2 regions of the Glutamicibacter sp. ZJUTW genome follow, and region 2 is predicted to be linked to the other one. Evidence: riboswitches for the same ligand, from Rfam matches in the RefSeq annotation. Region 2 holds a riboswitch; the other holds the start of a gene.
The links. Region 2 has a riboswitch for S-adenosylmethionine ahead of F0M17_RS01280 (ABC transporter ATP-binding protein). Riboswitches for the same ligand answer to the same signal wherever they lie in the genome.

Region 1 (5,952 bases), 940 kb from region 2:
CGATCCTGGTGCTGATCCTCGATGGCTGGCGCGGCATGCGCCAGACCCTGCCGGCAACGCTGACCATCGGCATTTCCTTCGGTGTCGCGCAGTGGCTGTGCTCCACCTACTTCTCTTACGAGCTGACCGATATCGTCGCTTCGCTGATCGGCCTGGCCGCTGCAGTAATCCTGCTTCGCTTCTGGACTCCAAAGGGCGCCGACGAAGCACGCCAGCGCGTACTGACCGCTGAAGCCGCTGCGCTTCCGCACGAAGGCAACACCAAGCTGCACGCAGGCAACACCTGGATGGCTCTGTTCCCATACCTGCTGGTCATCGTCATCTTCGGCGTGGCCAAGCTGTGGAAGCTGGGCGTCGACATTCCTGCATGGCTGGCAAGCACCGACATCAAGTTCGGCTGGCCAGGCCTGGACGGCAAGATCCTGAACGCCGAAGGCGAAGCGGTCACCTCCACCATCTACAACTTCCAGTGGCTGTCCTCCCCGGGCACCCTGCTGCTGATCACCGGCCTGATCGTGGCCCTGGTCTACTCGAAGAACGACGGCAATGGCGTCTACAAGATGACCTTCGCCGAAGGCGCTGCCGAAATCGGCAAGACCATCTACAACATGCGCTTCGCGGCACTGACCATCCTGTCGGTCCTCGGCCTGGCCTACGTGATGAACCTGTCCGGCCAGACCATCACCATCGGCACCTGGCTGGCGGGAACCGGCGCGTTCTTCGCCTTCCTCTCGCCAATCCTGGGCTGGATCGGCACCGCAGTGACCGGCTCGGACACCTCGGCCAACGCGCTGTTCGCTAAGCTGCAGCAGACCGCTGGCGTCAATGCCGGCATCGATCCGAGCCTGCTGGTTGCCGCCAACACCTCCGGCGGCGTGGTCGGCAAGCTGATCTCCCCGCAGAACCTGGCCATCGCCGCCACCTCGGTGAAGATGGAAGGCCAGGAATCGGTGATCCTGAAGAAGGTCGCCGGTTGGTCCGTAGGCATGCTGCTGGTGCTGTGCTGCTTGGTTTACCTGCAGTCCACCCCGGTGCTGTCCTGGATGCTGCCATAGTCTTGACCGGCTAAAATAGATCCGATGTCAATGAACCCAGCTCCGCGTGCGTACCAGATCGTTCTCCAGGCAATTGAAGAAGATCTGCGCACAGAGAAGCTATCCGTAGGCGACCAGCTTCCCGGCGAGCGTGCGCTCGCGGAGCGGCATGGGATTTCGCGGGCTTCGGTCCGCGATGCCATCCGCATCCTTGATGTGATGGGCATTATCAAGACGTCTACCGGCTCCGGGCCCAACTCCGGAGCGGTGATCATCTCCAACCCTTCGGCCGGCATTTCGCAGGCCTTGCGGCTGCACTTGGCGGCCAAGGGCATCAACGTCCGCGAGATCGTCGAGTCGCGCATTCTGCTGGAAACCTGGGCCGCGCAAATGAATCCCCGCGACCCGGTCTACGCCCAGCAGGTGATCGACCGCACCGCGGTGCTGATCATGCGCATGGACGACCCGCAGCTTTCGCGCGAAGCTTTCCACCGCATTGACGCCGAGTTTCATGTGCTCCTTGCTTCCATGGCCGGCAATTCGGTGGTTGAATCCATGATGGAATCGCTGCGCAATTCGATCAGCGACTATGTCTCGGACTCGGTGCCCAGCGACGAGGCCTGGCAACCGGTGGTGCGCATGCTGCGCCGCCAGCACAAGGCCATCCACCACGCCTTTGCGACGAATCAGCGCGAACGGGCAGCCCAGCTGCTCGAAGAGCACATCAACTGGTTCTACTCGCAGACGCGGTAGGGATAAGCAAGATTTCAGCATGCGCATGGCGCCCCGGATAACGGTTCGGAAATTTTCCGATCCGGCCCCGGGGCGCCATTGCCGCATCTGCTAGCTGGCGATGCTCACCGCAGTGGTCACCGGTACCGGGTTGGCGAACAGATCCAGTACCGGGCAGTGGGCATCCACTGCCTGGCGCAGTTCTTCATAGCGTTCGGCCGATTCGGGGCCGGTGATCTGGATGTCCAGTTCCACCGACGAGAAGCCCGGGCGGATGGACTTGTCAATGCCAAAGAGGCCACGAACATCGAGGTGGCCGTTGGCCTGGATCTTCACCTCGTCCACCTGGATGCCGAGGTTTTGCGCGTACAAGCGGTAGACCACAACCTGGCAGGAGATCAGCGCGCCGAGCGCATATTCCACCGGGCTTGCCGCGGCATCATTGCCGCCCAGGGCAGCTGGTTCGTCGACCTGGAAAGTGTGCTTCCCGGAGACAATGTTGCTGGCTACCGAATCGAACCCCTCGCCCTCGACGGTAAAGGTCAATTTGGCGCTTTGCGGGGCCGCCGAGATGCGTTCGCCCCAGCCCTTGCCTGCTTCCTGCAGGCGCTGTGCGCGGTCTTCGGATACGGTCAGGGTAGATGCTGCATTAGACATGAGGAATTAATCCCCTTTCTGGCGCAAGGGGCGCCATCGCTTACGCACCTTGGCGTTCAAGATGCGTCGAATCTTCACCTGGGGCACCCCGCACAATGACGCAGGAGGGTTGCCGTCCACTCAGCCAGGGCTCAAAGAGCGGAACTCGTGATTCTGTGGTTCTTTTCTATCGGCTGACGTGCCAGCGCGTAAAGGGCAGGGGTAACTTTTCGTCATCGGGCAACTTGTCTGGCTGCTCGCTAAGATGGAATCGAGCTCTCGGGCACCCACTGCACGAACAATGAACGGCGAGTATGGAATTCCAGCTGACACTTTCTGCGGCCCAGACCTTGGTGACCGAATCCGAATACAACCTAGGCCAGTTCCTCTGCGATTCCGGAAAAGTGGAGATCGTCCACCGGGACATGAAGCCGGGATTTTCCCGCATTTCCGCAATGGTGCTGCGCGAATCGGTGATGGCCGAGCTGCAAATCAACCGCGGCAATATCAGCTTCACCAGCTTCTGCAGCAAGCATCCGGGCGTTCAATCCTGCGAGGATGTCGCCGCCTTGCTCATTGAAGTCACCACCGAAGAAGACCAGGGCTTCTTCGTCTCCGACTCCGGGGTGGACCCTTTCGCATGGAAACGCAACAGCAAGCCGCAGTGGGAACGAACCCTGGACCGTCTGCTTCCAGCAATTCCAGATGAGCAACTGGTTGACGAGGAACCGCTGGGATTGATCCTGAAAGTGGTCAGCGAACCCCGTTACGGAGGCGCGGACGCGCTGACCTTGCAGGCGCGGCCGGCCCGCCGGGGCACCAAGAGCCCTTGGGTCCAGACTGGAGTCAGCTGGCGCAACGTCGCCTTCGATGAGCGCTTCTCCAAGAAGCAGCGCCGAGCGGTCGTTGAACTGGACCGGCTGCGTGAACACGTAGAACAGAGCACCTACCGGCATTCGTGGGATCCCAAGGACTGGATCTCGCTGATGGATCTGCCTGGCCAGGACCTGCTGGATGCCTTCGAGGCTCTGCGCGACGCCGGAGTGCAGATCGTCAACGGCGGTTCCGCTGCCAAGCTCCCGGTGGAATTCAGCGAGATACCAGCCATGGCGCACGTGGATGTGCGCCGCACTGAACAGGGCCTGCGCATGGAAGGCAAGCTGCGCGGGCCGCGCGAAGAGCACCACCACCTCTTGCCGATCGGTACGCCACCGAGCCTGCTGGCCTACGCCTCCAGCCCCTTGCCGAAGGCCAAGGAACTCGGATTGGCGCAGTTCGCTGAACCTGTCACGAAGGAACTGGCGGCGTTCATCGAATCCGGTGCGCACATCATTCCGGATGGAGCCATCGAGCTTTTCGAGACCCAGCATCTGGACCGATTGCGCGTGATGGCGCCGCTGAAGAGCGAAGATGGCAGCTACCGCATCCCGGTTCCCGCGCGCCCCAGCCTCAAGCTGTCCTTGGAAAGCATCCAAGCCCCGCTGACCGTGCGCTATTCCTGGGAGTACTCATCTAAGGGGCCTCGCCAGCATGCCGTGGAAAAGGAAATTGCCGCTTCGGTGCAGGACAAGCTCGGCGAGCTGGGTTCGCTGGGGCAACTGACCTCATCAGGAATCTTCCCTCCGAAGAAATTCAGCACCTCTGAGTCCATCGACTTCCTGGTCCACGCACTTCCGCTGCTGGAAGAGCATCCCGATGTCATCATCGAGGAGCAGAACCGGCTGCCGAAGTACCGGATCAGCGATGCCCCGGCGACGGTCAGCGTCGAAGCGGGTGAAAGCACGGGGGACTGGTTCGACCTGTCCGTGGAAGTGCTCCTCGGCGAGATCAAAGTGCCGTTCGCGCTGCTGCTCGAAGCCCTGACCAAGCAAGATGAATACCTCATCCTCGATGACCTGACGGTGATCCCGATTGATGGTGCGGATTTTGCCCAGCTGCGCCAGCTGATCTCCGAAGCCGAGGAGCTGGGCACGGTGCAGGGCGATACGATTCGCATCCACAAGTTGAGCATCGACTGGTGGCAGGAACTGGTGGATCTGGGAATTATCGAAGCCCAGCACAACCAGTGGCTGCAGACCATGAAGGCATTGCAAAGCGGCGAAGAGATGAAGCCTGTTGAGCTCTCGGATACCTTCAATGCGCAGTTGCGCCCCTACCAGAGCCACGGCCTGTCCTGGCTGGACTTCTTGCGCACCCACGGCCTGGGCGGAGTCCTCGCCGACGACATGGGTCTGGGCAAAACCGTCCAGCTGCTGGCCTGCCTGGAACAGGCGCGCATTGAAGATCCCAGCCAGAAATTCCTGGTGCTTGCCCCTACCTCGGTGGTGGGCAACTGGATCAATGAGGCGCAGCGTTTCGCCCCGCAGATGAGCGTCACCGGCATCACCTCAACCGCAAAGAAAAGCGGCCAGGATATGGCTGCGCAGATCGGTGATGCGCAGCTGGTGGTGACCAGCTATACGATCTTCCGCTTGGCCTATGAGGATTTCGAGGCCGCTGGATTCAACGTGATGATCATGGACGAGGCCCAGCAGCTGAAGAACCACGCGTCCAAGGGCTACAAGCAGGCCCGGCAGCTGCCGGTGCCGTGCAAATTCGTGGTCACGGGCACGCCCATGGAGAACAACCTCATGGAACTGTGGGCGTTGGTCTCGCTGGCCGCACCTGGCCTGCTGGGTGGTGCGAAGTCCTTCAAGGACAACTACCAGAAGCCAATCGCCGACGGGGACCAAGAGCGGATGGAACGCTTGAAGAACCGTCTGCGACCATTCGTGCTGCGCCGCACCAAGGAACAGGTCGTTCCCGAGCTGCCGGCAAAGACTGAACAGGTCCTGGAAGTCGAGCTGGAGCCAGGGCACCGGAAAGCCTATGACCGACGCTTCCAGCGCGTGCGGCAAGAAGTGCTGGGCCTGGTTGGCGATATCGATTCGAATCGCTTCCAGATTCTCCAGTCGCTCACCTTGCTGCGCCAGCTGGCTTTGGATCCCTCGCTGGTGGGCGAAGGCAATGCGCCCAGCGCGAAGCTGGAAATGCTGCGCGAGCTCATGGGGGATGCGGTTTCCGAGGGACACAAGATCCTGGTCTTCAGCCAATTCACCAGCTTCCTGTCCAGGGCACGCGACGTCGCCGAGGAATTGGGCATTGAGCACGGTTACCTTGACGGCTCCACCAGTGGACCGCGGCGCAAGGAACTGATTGACGGTTTCAGCGAGGGGGATTTCCCGGTCTTCTTCATCTCGCTGAAGTCCGGAGGATTCGGCATCAACCTCACCTCAGCGGACTATTGCATCCTGCTTGACCCGTGGTGGAACCCCCAGGCCGAAGCACAGGCGATTGACCGTGCCCATCGCATCGGGCAGACCCGGCCCGTCTATGTGTATCGTTTGGTAGCCAAGGACACCATCGAATCCAAGGTGCTCGCGCTGCAGGCCAAGAAGACGCAGCTGTTCAACGATGTCTTGGGCGACACTGCCGAGGGGGCTCAGAGCGCCGCGCTTTCTGCCGATGATTTCTTGGCACTGATGGATTGATGCTTAAAAAGCTGAAGCCT
Region 2 (5,952 bases):
TCAATAGCACCGGCGCGAAGCGCCTCATTGGCCTTGTTGGAACCTGCGGACTGGATCCACTCGACGTCAACGCCCTGTTCCTTGGCGGCCGCATCCAGCCATCCCTTTTCCTTGAGCACCAGGCTCAGCGGGTTGTACGTGGCAAAGTCGATGGACAAGGTCTGATCACCGGAGTCGGCCGTAGCGTTTTCGCCAGCGCAGCCGGTCAGGGCAACTGCGCCCATGAGCAAAGCGGCGGCGGACAGTGCGGTGCGGCGGGAGAAGCGGTTCAAGAGCATGGAGAATCCTAGAATTATGCGTGCAAGCGGATGGACGATAGGGCAAAGAGCAAGGATCGCCGAGGATCCAATGCGTTCCCTGGATTAATGGTTGGTTGGGTCGACGCCGAGCAGGCGCAGCAGGTGCAGGCGATCGGCAACGAACTTCTCGTCCGTGTGCCGGCGCGGTTGCCCGGCGGAGATCGCTAGGTCTTCGATGACACCAGCCGCGCCGTTCCCGGTGCTGCGTCCCAAGACGATAACGCGGTCAGCCAAGGTCAAAGCCTCGTCCACGTCATGGGTCACCATGAGTACCGTGGTGGGGAATGATGCGTGAATTGAGAGCAGCAAATCCTGCATCTTCAGGCGGGTCAGGGCATCGAGTGCGCCGAAGGGCTCATCGAGAAGCAATACGCCCGGGCGGCGGGCCAGCGCGCGAGCCAGCGAAACACGCTGGGCCATGCCGCCGGAAATCTCCCGCGGGCGCAGGCTGGCTGCATGGCTCAGCCCGGTCAGCTCGATCAGCTCATCAATCAGCGCGTCGCCAGAGGCCTTCTCGGTTCCTGGGGCCAGACCCAGCGCAATGTTCTCGCGCACCGATCGCCACGGCAGCAGCCGTGGTTCCTGGAAAGCAACGGCGCATAGCTCGTTGATGCCGTTGACCTCGTGGGTGCCTGTGCGGATGTCACCGGTGGAGGGGTGGTCCAACCCGGAGACCGAACGCAGCAGCGTGGATTTTCCGCAGCCGCTGGCGCCTAGGATCGCGAGTACTTGGCCGGCTGGAATGTGCAAGTTGATGTCGGCCAGCACGGTGCGGCTTTCCTTCTTTGTGGTGAAGGTCCGCGACACGTTGCTGAATTGGACGTCCAGTGCGGTTGAGGTGGTTGAAGTTGCCTCGGGCGCTGCAATGGTAAGAGCCATATCAATCTCCATCGGTCCTGGCGGTAGCACCGGCCTGCGGAGGTGGAGCTCCGAAGGTGGTTGCTGCGGCGTCAAAGAGCCAGATCTCTCGGCCGCTCGGGATGGTTACCCTTCTATTACAGCGAGTCGAACGATTTGGACGCAAATCTTGCGTAACATGAAAAAATCTTCGACAACTGCGTCACATTGCCCAGAAATTTCGTTATTTATTTCACCTAGGTCCGGTTTGATCGACTGCAAGCCAATCCGTGCAACTCATCTTCGATGGGACGGCGATTAGGCTGTGGGAATTGAGCCTAGGGCCTCCACGCTCTGAGGCGAAATATGACTTCGCGGCTTGGAAGGGCCGGATTATTACCGTTACAAATGAATGACGACCCATCCAGAGCGGCTGAGAGATCTGGCTCCATGACGCCGCAGCAACCACCCGAAGAGCGGGACGGTGCTACCGCCAGGACCGATGGAAAGAATTGAGAACCCTGATGCCTATTGGCGAATCACCGAATGCCCCAGGGCTGGACTTCAACCAGCTCAGCGATCCTTCGCAAGCCAGCGCTCTGGAACTGGACAAGTTCGAGGAGCAGCTGCCCACCCGGCAGCTGCTCAAGATCACCCCTGGCCCCGGCGCGGATGAGCAGTACGACCGGCTGGCCGAAATCTTCCGCCCGGTCTTCGCCCAGATCGCCGCGACCGCCAAGGACCGCGACCTGAACCGCGTGCTTCCCTTCGAGCAGGTAGGCCTGCTGAACCGCGAGCGCTTCGGCGCACTGCGCCTTCCCGTGGCCGACGGCGGCTACGGTGCGCGGCTGGTGGATGTCTTCCGCCTGCTCATCGAGCTCTCCGAGGCCGACTCCCATGTAGGCCAGCTGTGGCGCGCGCATATCGCTTTTGTCGAGAATGTGCTGGCACTGGAAGACGAGGCGCTGCGCAAGAAGTGGGTGGCCCGCATCGCCGCCGGGCAGATTGTCGGCAACGCCTACACCGAGCGCGGCGGCAACGCCCTGGGCACCTTGAATACGAAGGCCAGCTTCGTGGACGGGCGCTGGGTAGTCGACGGCGAGAAGTACTACTGCACCGGCACCATCTTTGCCGACTGGACCACTGTTGCGGTGGCCCACCCTGAGCTTGCCGGACGCCAGATCGCGGTGGTGTCCACCCAGCGCAGCGGCGTCAAGATCCTCGATGACTGGGACGGATTCGGCCAGGGCCTGACCGGAACCGGCACCACCGAATTCCATCAGGTCCCGGTGGACTGCTTCATGCCGCAGCAGCGCAACGACTCCGAAGCGGCGATCTTCCAGCTGGTGCTCATGTCCGTGCAGGCAGGCATCGCCCGCGCCGCGCTGAACGACCTGCGCAGCGCCGTGCAGGCACGCACCCGCATCTTCACCACCGGAACCGGGGTGCCGGTGTACCAGGAACCCCAGGTCCTGCAGCTGGTGGGCGAGGTGTCCGCGGAGTCCTTCGCCGCTGACTCGGTGGTGATCGGCGCGGTGCTCGAAGTCGAGGCGGCCCTGGGCGATCCGGGACTGAACGACGAGGAACGCTATGCGGTCTGCGAGCTGGCCGCCAACCGTGCCCAAACCGTGGTGCAGCCGCTGGCCATCGGGGTGACCAGCAAGCTCTTCGACGGGCTGGGTGCCTCGTCCACCAGAAGCGGCTGCAACCTTGACCGGCACTGGCGCAATGCGCGCACCATCGCCACGCACAACCCGGCGATCTACAAGGCGCGCATCGTCGGGGACTACGAGATCAACGGAGTCCAGCCGCAGCGGCTGTCCGTCACCGGCGAAGATTCGACCCAGCGGGCCTGAGCGCCCGCGACGCAAACCAGATACTTTCCATGAACATCGACCTAATGGGGGCAAAGACATGAGCGAGAACAAGCGCGAGATCCTATTCAACGCATTCGACATGAACTGCGTGGTGCACCAGTCGCCGGGCCTGTGGCGCCACCCGCAGGACAAAGCCGCCGACTACAAGACCATCGGCTACTGGACCCACCTGGCCAAGGTGCTGGAAGAGGGCAAGTTCGACGGGTTGTTCCTGGCCGATGTGCTGGGCACCTACGACGTGTTCAACGACAGCAACGAGTCCCCGCTGCGCACCGGCGCCCAGGCCCCGGTCAACGACCCGTTCATGCTGGTCTCCGCGATGGCAGCGGTCACCGAGAACCTGGGCTTCGGTGTCACCGCCGGCACCGCCTACGAGCACCCGTACCCGTTCGCCCGCCGCCTGGCCACCCTGGACCACCTGACCAACGGCCGCGTGGGCTGGAACGTGGTCACCGGCTACCTGCCCTCCGCCGCGCGCAACATGGGCCAGGACGACCAGATGGAGCACGACGAGCGCTACAACCACGCGGACGAGTACCTTGAGGTCGTCTACAAGCTGCTCGAAGGCTCCTGGGAGGAGGACGCGGTGCAGGCCGACAAGGCCAGCGGCATCTACACCGACCCTGCCAAGGTGCACCCGATCGAGCACGAGGGCAAGTACTTCAAGGTGCCCGGCATCGCCATCACCGAACCGAGCACCCAGCGCACCCCGGTGATCTACCAGGCCGGCGCCTCCTCGCGCGGCATGAAGTTCGCCGCGGAAAACGCGGAAGCGGTCTTCGTGACCAGCCCTACCCGCGAAATGCTCAAGGCCACCGTTACCAAGATCCGCGACGCGGCGCAGGCCGCTGGCCGCGACCGCCACGACATCAAGATCTTCGCGATGCAGACCATCATCACCGGCGAGGACTCGGCCGCCGCGCAGGCGAAGTTCGAGGACTACAAGTCCTACGCCGACATCGAGGGCGCCCAGGTGCTGATCTCCGGATGGATGGGCGTTGACCTGTCCACGTACGGCCCGGACGACGTCATCGGAGCCAACGTGAAGTCCAACGCCATCCAGTCCACGGTCGAAACCTTCCAGAAGGCCAGCGGCGACGAGGGCAAGCCGTGGACCATCCGCCAGCTGGCCGAATGGGTGGGCGTGGGCGGCTTCGGCCCGATCACCGTCGGATCCGGCGCCGAGGTCGCCGAGAAGCTCATCGACTGGGTGGACTACACCGACGTGGACGGCTTCAACCTGGCCTACGCAATCACCCCGGGCACCTTCGAGGACGTCGTGAAGTACGTGGTTCCCGAGCTGCAAGCGCGCGGCGCATACAAGACCGAGTACGCCAAGGGCTCGCTGCGCAACAAGCTGTTCGGCGAGGGGGACCGCGTGAAGGGCACCCACCGCGCAGCCCAGTACAAGGTCGCCAACCGGCTGGCCGCCCAGGCCTGAGCGGCTGGCCAGCTCGCGCAATAGGCGGCGGCCTGCGGCAACTTCGCAAGAATGTTGCCGCAGGCCGCCGTTTTTCTGCACGCCTACTCGGTTGGCTCCAGCACCATGGCCGAACCGCCGCCGCGCCTGGTGGGCTCGGCCGCCGCGGTGAGCGTGCCATCGGCTGCGATTTCCACCGCTTCAACGGCACCGATTTCAGCCTGCGGGGTGAAGGAATCGCCAGCAGGCGTGAGCTTGTGGCCAAAGGCCTCAAGCGCAGGGCCATAGGATTCGATGAACTCGGGTTCGGCGGTGACCGCGGCCGTATTGCGCTGAGATGCCCGCGGCGCGGCGATGGCTTCGCTGATGCTCATGCCCAAGTCGATGCGGTTCACCAGGGTCTGCAGCACCGTGGTGATGATGGTTGAACCGCCCGGGGAACCGATGGCCAGCACCGGTTCGCCCTCCTGCAGGACAATGGTGGGCGCCATCGAGGAGCGCGGGCGCTTGCCAGGCTCGATACGGTTCGGATCCTGCGGATCGTAGACCGTGGAGAAATCGGTCAGCTCATTGTTCAGCAGGAATCCGCGGCCGGGAACCACCATGCCCGAGCCGCCGGTCTGCTCGATGGTCAACGTGTAGGAAACGACGTTGCCCCAGCGATCCACCACCGACAGGTGGGTGGTGGAGATGTTTTCCGTGTCCCGCTCTTCAACCGGCTCGCTGGTGGCAGCAGGGCACTGGCCATCATGGTTCTCGATATCGCCCGGAGCGACCGGCTTGGCCGCGGCCTGGTCCGGATTGATGGCGCACGCCCGATCCGCACCGAACAGCTTATCGGTCAGGGTCTGGGTCGGAACATCGGCGAAAGCCGGGTCGCCGACGAACTTGCCGCGATCAGCGTAGGCAAGAGCAGTTGCCTCGAAATAATGGTGCAACGCATCGGCTTCGTCCATGGCCGCCACGTCGAACTGGCCCAGGATGTTCAGCGATTCGCCGATGGTGGTTCCTCCGCTGGAAGATGGAGCCATGCCGAAGACATCGTAGCCCCGGTAATCCACTTGCGTGGGTTCCTGCTCAACCACTTTGTAGCCGGCCAGATCGGCGGTGGACAACTGCCCCGCGGGAACCGGGAGGGTGGTGTCTTCGCTCTTTGGCGGTGCCTGCACCGTGTGGGCGATCTCGGCGGCCAAGTCGCCTGCATAGAACCCGTCGAGGCCTTGCTTGGCCAGCATCCGGTAGGTGTCCGCCAGATCCGGATTCTTGAAGATGGTCCCGACTTGGGGAGCATCCCCGCCGGGCAAGAACAATTCGCTCGTGGCAGGGAACGCGGCGAACCGTTCCTTGTTGTCCAAGGTCTGCTCGCGGAACGTCTCATCAATGGCAAAGCCGCGGGAAGCGATTTTGGTTGCCGGCCGCAGGACCTGCTTCAGGTTCTGCGAACCCCAATTGTCCAGGGCGCGTTGCCATGTGGCCAAGGTTCCGGGCACGCCGACTGCCACGCCGCTGGTAACCAGTT

Region 1: another riboswitch for S-adenosylmethionine. It lies ahead of F0M17_RS13835 (OsmC family protein); the one in region 2 lies ahead of F0M17_RS01280 (ABC transporter ATP-binding protein).

What each region holds. Positions count from the first base shown of each region.
Region 1 covers NZ_CP043624.1:2,939,553-2,945,504, reverse strand. Annotated here, with positions in the region: gene F0M17_RS13845 (L-lactate permease) at 1-1,055, shown strand, start outside; gene F0M17_RS13840 (FadR/GntR family transcriptional regulator) at 1,080-1,787, shown strand; gene F0M17_RS13835 (OsmC family protein) at 1,878-2,423, opposite strand; SAM riboswitch class IV at 2,455-2,576, opposite strand; gene F0M17_RS13830 (DEAD/DEAH box helicase) at 2,717-5,932, shown strand.
Region 2 covers NZ_CP043624.1:261,919-267,870, forward strand. Annotated here, with positions in the region: gene F0M17_RS01275 (aliphatic sulfonate ABC transporter substrate-binding protein) at 1-278, opposite strand, end outside; gene F0M17_RS01280 (ABC transporter ATP-binding protein) at 363-1,178, opposite strand; SAM riboswitch class I at 1,184-1,286, opposite strand; SAM riboswitch class I at 1,554-1,645, shown strand; gene F0M17_RS01285 (acyl-CoA dehydrogenase family protein) at 1,661-2,992, shown strand; gene F0M17_RS01290 (LLM class flavin-dependent oxidoreductase) at 3,051-4,454, shown strand; gene ggt (gamma-glutamyltransferase) at 4,538-5,952, opposite strand, start outside.